3 regions of the Streptomyces sp. NPDC054786 genome follow, and region 1 is predicted to be linked to each of the others. Evidence: predicted binding sites of a transcription regulator. Region 1 holds the regulator's gene; each other region holds the start of a gene.
What was found. Region 1 encodes HrcA, which represses chaperone genes, less so after heat shock. Its sites were predicted from a motif close to TTNGCACTCNGNNNNNCNGAGTGCNAA; they were not measured.
Positions count from the first base shown of each region.

Region 1 (2,262 bases):
CGAGGTGCCGGGCGCCGCGCCCTCGCCGCTGCAGGTCGTGCAGACGACGGCGGTGTCGACCTGGAGGTCCTTGGTCGTGCCGAAGGCCGCTTCGTTCAGCTCGATGTCGAGCCGGATCATGGCGTCCTGGCCGCGGCGGGTGCGCGAGCGCGGCCCGCGCTGCGACGCGGTGCCGAAGAACGCGTCCATGATGTCGGAGAAGTTGCCGAAGCCCGCGCCGAAGCCGCCCGCGCCCTGGCCGCCGCCGGCCTGCGAGAGCGGGTCGCCGCCGAGGTCGTAGACCTGCTTCTTCTGCGGGTCCGACAGGACCTCGTAAGCGGCGTTGATCTCCTTGAACCGCTCCTGGGTCTTGGGATCCGGGTTCACGTCCGGGTGCAGCTCACGCGCCAGCCGACGGAAGGCCTTCTTGATCTGGTCCTGCGAGGCATCACGGCTGATGCCGAGGACCGAGTAATAATCCGTGGCCACTTACGACTCCGCGAGGATTTGTCCGACGTAACGTGCCACTGCGCGTACCGCTCCCATCGTTCCGGGGTAGTCCATGCGGGTCGGTCCGACCACGCCGAGTTTGGCGACTGCCTCGTCGCCCGAACCGTAGCCGACCGTGACGACCGATGTGGACGCCAGGCCTTCATGGGCATTCTCATGCCCGATACGTACGGTCATGCCCGAGTCGTTGGCCTCCCCGAGCAGCTTGAGCATCACCACATGCTCCTCAAGGGCCTCCAGCACGGGCCGGATCGTCAGGGGGAAATCGTGCCCGAAGCGCGTGAGATTGGCGGTACCGCCGATCATCAGCCGCTCTTCGGTCTCTTCCACCAAAGTTTCCAGCAACACCGACAGCACTGTCGAGACCGTGCCGCGGTCGTCCTGCTCGAAGGACTCCGGGAGATCCTGCACCAACTGCGGCACATCCGCGAACCGGCGGCCGACGACCCGGCTGTTGAGCCGCGCCCGCAGATCCGCCAGGGAGGTTTCGCCGAACGGTGCCTGGCAGTCGATGATCCGCTGCTCGACCCGGCCGGTGTCCGTGATCAGTACGAGCATCAGCCGGGCCGGGGCCAGGGCCAGCAGCTCGACATGCCGGACCGTGGACCGGGTCAGGGACGGATACTGCACGACGGCGACCTGCCGGGTCAGCTGCGCCAGCAGCCGGACCGTGCGGCCCACCATGTCGTCGAGGTCGACGGCGCCGTCCAGGAAATTCTGGATCGCCCGCCGCTCCGGGCTGGACAGCGGCTTGACGCCGGCCAGCTTGTCGACGAACAGGCGGTAGCCCTTGTCGGTCGGGATCCGCCCGGCGCTGGTGTGCGGCTGGGCGATGAACCCCTCGTCCTCCAGGGCCGCCATGTCGTTGCGGATGGTGGCCGGGGAGACCCCGAGCCGATGGCGTTCGGTGAGCGCCTTGGAGCCGACCGGCTCCTCCGTCCCGACGTAGTCCTGGACGATGGCGCGCAGCACCTCCAGCCTGCGTTCACTGAGCATCCCGCGCACCTCCAGTCCGGCCGTCCGCCGTCTCGTCTCTCCTGGCACTCACACGGGCCGAGTGCCAGACCCTGAGCCAGTGTACGGCCGGGTAGCACGGCTGCGGCAAGGGCGGCCGCGCGGAGTACTCGCCCGATGACCGTGTTCGGTCGATCTGTCGGGCAACGCTATCGCGATGGCGCTAGCGTCTCGGTATGCACACTGCTTGGGAAGAGGCCGGTTGGGAACGACTCGGTGACGGCGTCGCCAGGCGCCGGATGCCGGGCTGGGACGAGACGGTCGGGGTGATCGCCGGGACCACCGGCGTCATGATCGTCGACACCGGCGCGACCCTTCGCGACGGCGCGGATCTGCGCCGGTCGATCCGTGGCGTACTGGGCCGGGAAGTGACGCATGTCGCGCTCACCCATCCGCATTTCGATCATGTCCTGGGCACGGCCGCCTTCGCGGGCGTCGAGGTGTTCGGCGCGGCCGGCCTGGGCGAGTTGCTCCGGCGCGAGAAGGACGAGCTGCGGCGGACCGCGGTCCGCGAGGGCGTCGACGCGGATGCCGCCGCGGAGGCCGCCGATCTGCTCGTCGCCCCGCACCACCACGTGCACGGCCAGCTCACCGTCGAACTCGGCGACCGGCAGGTACTGCTCGCCAACGTCGGCCCCGGACACACCGCCCACGATCTGGCCGTCCTGGTACCGGGCCGGCGCGGGGAAGCGGAGATCGTCTTCTGCGGCGATCTGGTCGAGGAGTCCGGCGAGCCCCAGGCGGGCCCCGACGCGCTGC
Region 1 covers NZ_JBSHAW010000030.1:77,796-80,057, reverse strand. The annotation lists gene dnaJ (molecular chaperone DnaJ) at 1-468, opposite strand, end outside; gene hrcA (heat-inducible transcriptional repressor HrcA) at 469-1,485, opposite strand; gene ACWGI6_RS24925 (MBL fold metallo-hydrolase) at 1,680-2,262, shown strand, end outside.

Region 2 (2,262 bases), on a different contig from region 1:
TGATCACGAAGACGCCGAAGAAGATCAGCGAGGTGCCCAGGTCCCGTTCGAAGACCAGCACCAGCAGGCTGATCACCCAGATGGTGAAGATCGGTGCGAGCTGTCGTCCCGGGGGCAGCTGGACGCCCAGGACACGGCGGCCGGCCAGCGCCAGCGCATCGCGGTTGACGGTGAGATAGCCGGCGAAGAACACCGAGATCATGATCTTCACGAACTCGCCGGGCTGCAGCGACAGCGGCCCGAGCAGGATCCAGCGCTTGGCGCCGTACATGTCGGCGCCGAAGAAGGCCGGGGCCATCAGCAGCACCAGCGCGACCACCATCGTCAGATAGATGTAGCGCTGCAGCATGCGGTGATCGCGCAGCACCAGCAGGATCGCGATACAGACGGCCACCCCGATCACCGTCCACACCAGCTGCCCGCTCGCCGCCTCGGCGATCTTCAGCCGGGGCGTCTGCGCATAGGTGATGTCCAGGCGGTGCAGCAGCACCAGGCCGATTCCGGTCAGCAGCGTCGCCAGCGGCAGGATCAACGGATCGGCGCGGGGCGCGAAACGGCGCAGGACCAGATGCGGGACCAGCGCCACGAAGAACATGCTGACGGCGAAGCCGGTCAGCCCGCCGGGCAGTCGGCCGGTCATCGACAGGCCGGTGCAGGCGTAGCCGAAGTCCGCGATCAGCACGGCGAGGGCGAGCAGCCATGCCTCGGTCCGCCGGCGGTCCGGTGCCCGGGCCAGCGCGGCGAACGTCATGGTGCGCTCGGCGTCGCTCTCCGGTTTCCCGGGTGCCCGGGGAACGCTGGTCTGTCCACGCACGCGGTTCCTCCGCCACTGATCGTCCAGGCCGCCGGCCGGCCGGGGGTGCCCGGTTCGTCGGCCCGGCAGTCGGGGAGGTAGACGAGGCAGCCGGTGGCGTGGTTGCGAGGGAACGGGAAGGTGTGTCCGATTTGATAGGAACCTGCTCGTCACCCGGCTCCCGGCCCGCCCCGATCCCGCCGCGGGTCGGCCCTGGCCGGCGGGCTGCGGACCTCCGGAGGCCATGCCTTCGTACGGCCGGTCAACCGGCGTGGGTGGAAGCCCACCCCGCCGCGCTGGCACTCCGCTTGACCGAGTGCTAACCGCGTCATAGTCTCGGCGTTGGCACTCTCCACTGGCGAGTGCCAGACACACAGCGACGGGCAGGTCCGGCACCCGCGACGACGGATCGACCTGGTCGCCACCTCAGACAGTTAACCCCGTGAGATCTCCGAAGGGGGAGGTCGGATCGTGACGACCACCAGCTCCAAGGTTGCCATCAAGCCGCTTGAGGACCGCATTGTGGTCCAGCCGCTCGACGCCGAGCAGACCACGGCTTCGGGCCTGGTCATTCCGGACACCGCCAAGGAGAAGCCCCAGGAGGGCGTTGTCCTGGCCGTGGGCCCGGGCCGTGTCGAGGACGGCAAGCGCATCGAGCTCGACGTAAAGGTCGGCGACGTTGTGCTCTACAGCAAGTACGGCGGCACCGAGGTGAAGTACAACAACGAGGACTACCTCGTGCTCTCGGCTCGCGACGTGCTCGCGATCGTCGAGAAGTAAGTCACCCAGTTTTGCCGTGATCTGCGCCCCTGGTTCCCGCGTCTAATCAACCCGGGGCAGGGGCGCAGTTCGTTTGAGCGACAGCGGTCCCCACGTCGTGGCCGAGGATCGCAATGAGAGGACTTGAAGCAACCCATGGCGAAGATCCTGAAGTTCGACGAGGACGCCCGTCGCGCCCTTGAGCGCGGCGTCAACAAGCTCGCCGACACGGTCAAGGTGACGATCGGCCCCAAGGGCCGCAACGTCGTCATCGACAAGAAGTTCGGTGCCCCGACCATCACCAACGATGGTGTCACCATCGCCCGTGAGGTCGAGGTCGACGACCCGTACGAGAACCTGGGCGCCCAGCTCGTCAAGGAGGTGGCGACCAAGACCAACGACATCGCGGGTGACGGCACCACTACCGCCACCGTGCTGGCCCAGGCGCTGGTCCGCGAGGGCCTGCGCAACGTCGCCGCCGGTGCCTCCCCGGCCGCCCTGAAGAAGGGCATCGACGCCGCCGTCAAGGCCGTGTCCGAGGAGCTCCTCGCGACCGCCCGTCCGATCGACGACAAGACCGACATCGCCGCCGTGGCCGGTCTGTCCGCGCAGGACAAGCAGGTCGGCGAGCTCATCGCCGAGGCGATGGACAAGGTCGGCAAGGACGGTGTCATCACCGTCGAGGAGTCCAACACCTTCGGTCTGGAGCT
Region 2 covers NZ_JBSHAW010000002.1:214,671-216,932, forward strand. The annotation lists gene ACWGI6_RS03365 (FtsW/RodA/SpoVE family cell cycle protein) at 1-751, opposite strand, end outside; gene groES (co-chaperone GroES) at 1,265-1,573, shown strand; gene groL (chaperonin GroEL) at 1,709-2,262, shown strand, end outside.
Region 2: the regulator HrcA is predicted to act here: its motif matches at 1,090-1,116, upstream of groES (co-chaperone GroES).

Region 3 (2,262 bases), on a different contig from region 1:
CCTCGATGACGACGAGGGTGCCGCCGTCGACCGGCTCCCACTCCCGGCCGCGGGCCGCCGCGAGGGCCGCCTCGCGCCCGGCGGGGCAGTACGGGTCGGCGAAGGTCAGATGGACCACGTTCGGGACGCTCCCGTCCGGGAGGGCCTCGCCGTCGAAGTAGGTCTGGGTGCGGGCCTTGGTGCGGTCGACGAGCTGGTCGGGGACCAGGAGCGTGCCGGGGCCGTATTCGGGGCGCAGACCGCCGACCGCGCACGGGGCGAGGACCTGGCGCACACCGAGCGAGCGCAGCGCCCACAGGTTGGCGCGGTAGTTGATGCGGTGCGGCGGGAGGTGGTGGCCGCGGCCGTGCCGGGGCAGGAACGCGACCTGGCGGCCGGCGATCTCTCCCAGGAACAGCGAGTCGCTGGGGCGCCCGTAGGGGGTGTCCACCGTGATCTCGGTCACGTCGTCGAGGAAGGAGTAGAACCCCGATCCGCCGATAACGCCAATCTCCGCGTCAGCCATGCCGGTCACACTATCGGGGCATGGCGGTCGCGGACGGCCGGGTGGTGGAGGCGAAAGAAACCCGTAAGACAGCGGACCCCGCCGTCGGTGACGGCGGGGTCCGAAGAGCTGTGGTTCAGGCCGCTGAGCTGGAGCCCGAGGTGCTGCCGGACGACGACGCGGCGGCCGGGGCCGAGGACTTGGTGTCCGAGCCGCCGGACGAGGAGCTGCCGGACGAGGAGCTCGACGAGTCCGAGGAGGACGAGGTGCCCGACGCGGAGGCGTTCTTCGAGGGGCTGCTGCTGGACGACGAGCCGCGGCTGTCGTTGCGGTAGAAGCCGGAGCCCTTGAAGACGATGCCGACCGCGGAGAACACCTTCTTGAGGCGTCCGTTGCAGCCGGGGCACTCGGTGAGCGCGTCGTCGGTGAACTTCTGCACCGCCTCGAGGCCCTCGCCGCACTCGGTGCACTGGTACTGGTACGTCGGCACTTGTCTTCCTCCTGGCACTCTCACTCGATGAGTGCTAACGACGCTCCATCTTGCAGTATTCCCGCCCGTCAGTCCACCGTGACCGCCGTACGGTGACCGACTCCACGTTCGGTCAGGCGCGCGCCAGCTCCCGTTGCCGGTCCTCGGAAGGGGCCGGGACCTGGGCATCCACGCCGTGCGCGAGGGCGCCGGCGGCCACGGTCGACGAGCGCGGCAGCAGATGGACGCGGAGCGCCAGCAGCACCGTCAGTGCCAGTGCCGTACCGGCCAGCGGCACCAGGAATCCGGTGCTCGGCCCGAAGCCGTCCGCGAGCTGACCTGCGGAGGTGGCCGCGGCCGCCTGGCCCAGGGCGACCGCGCCGGTCAGCCAGGTGAAGGCCTCGGTGCGGGCGCCGGCCGGCACCAGCGATTCGACCAGCGTGTAGCCGGTGATCAGGGCCGGGGCGATGCACAGGCCGACGACCAGGCCGACCGCGCCGAGCAGCGGCACCGCGGTCACCGCCCACAACGGGGTGGTGGCCAGTGCCAGCAGCCCGTACGCGACCAGCAGCCGGCGCCGCGGGCCGACCTTCCAGGCGATGGCCCCGCAGGCGATACCGGCGAGCATGTTGCCGCCGGCGAAGATCCCGTAGAGCACGCCGTTGATACCGGGCTGCCCGATGTGCTGGGTGAACGCGGTCAGCGAGACCTGCATACCGCCGAAGACGGCGCCGATGCCGAGGAACGCCACGATCAGTACGCGTACGCCGGGCACCGACAGCGCCGAGACACGCGGCCGGTCGCCGTCCTGCGGCCGGTGCACCGGAGGCTGGCTGCGCCGCTGGGAGGCGAACAGCAGCCCGCCGGCCAGCGTCAGCGCGGCCTCGGCGACCAGACCGGCCGCCGGATGGATGCCGGTGCACAGCGCGGTCGCCAGTACGGGGCCGACGACGAAGGTGAACTCGTCGGTCACCGACTCGAAGGCGGCGGCCGTCGGCATCAGCGGGCTGCCGCCGAGCCGGGCGGCCCAGCGGGCCCGCACCATCGGGCCGACCTGCGGCGTCGAGGCGCCCGTAGGGACGGCCACCGCGAACAGCGCCCACAGGGGGGCGTGGGCGAGGGCGAGGGTGGTCAGTGCGGCGACGCCGGTGACATGCACCAGTACGCCGGGGATCAGCACCGCGCGCTGGCCGAAGCGGTCGGCGAGCTTGCCGCTCTGCGGGGCGAACAGGGCCATCGAGACACCGGTCGCGGCGGACACCGCGCCCGCGGTGCCGTACGAGCCGGTGGTGGATTCGACGAGCAGCAC
Region 3 covers NZ_JBSHAW010000035.1:40,887-43,148, reverse strand. The annotation lists gene ACWGI6_RS27210 (S-methyl-5'-thioadenosine phosphorylase) at 1-505, opposite strand, end outside; gene ACWGI6_RS27205 (FmdB family zinc ribbon protein) at 621-974, opposite strand; gene ACWGI6_RS27200 (MFS transporter) at 1,087-2,262, opposite strand, start outside.
Region 3: the regulator HrcA is predicted to act here: its motif matches at 986-1,012, upstream of ACWGI6_RS27205 (FmdB family zinc ribbon protein).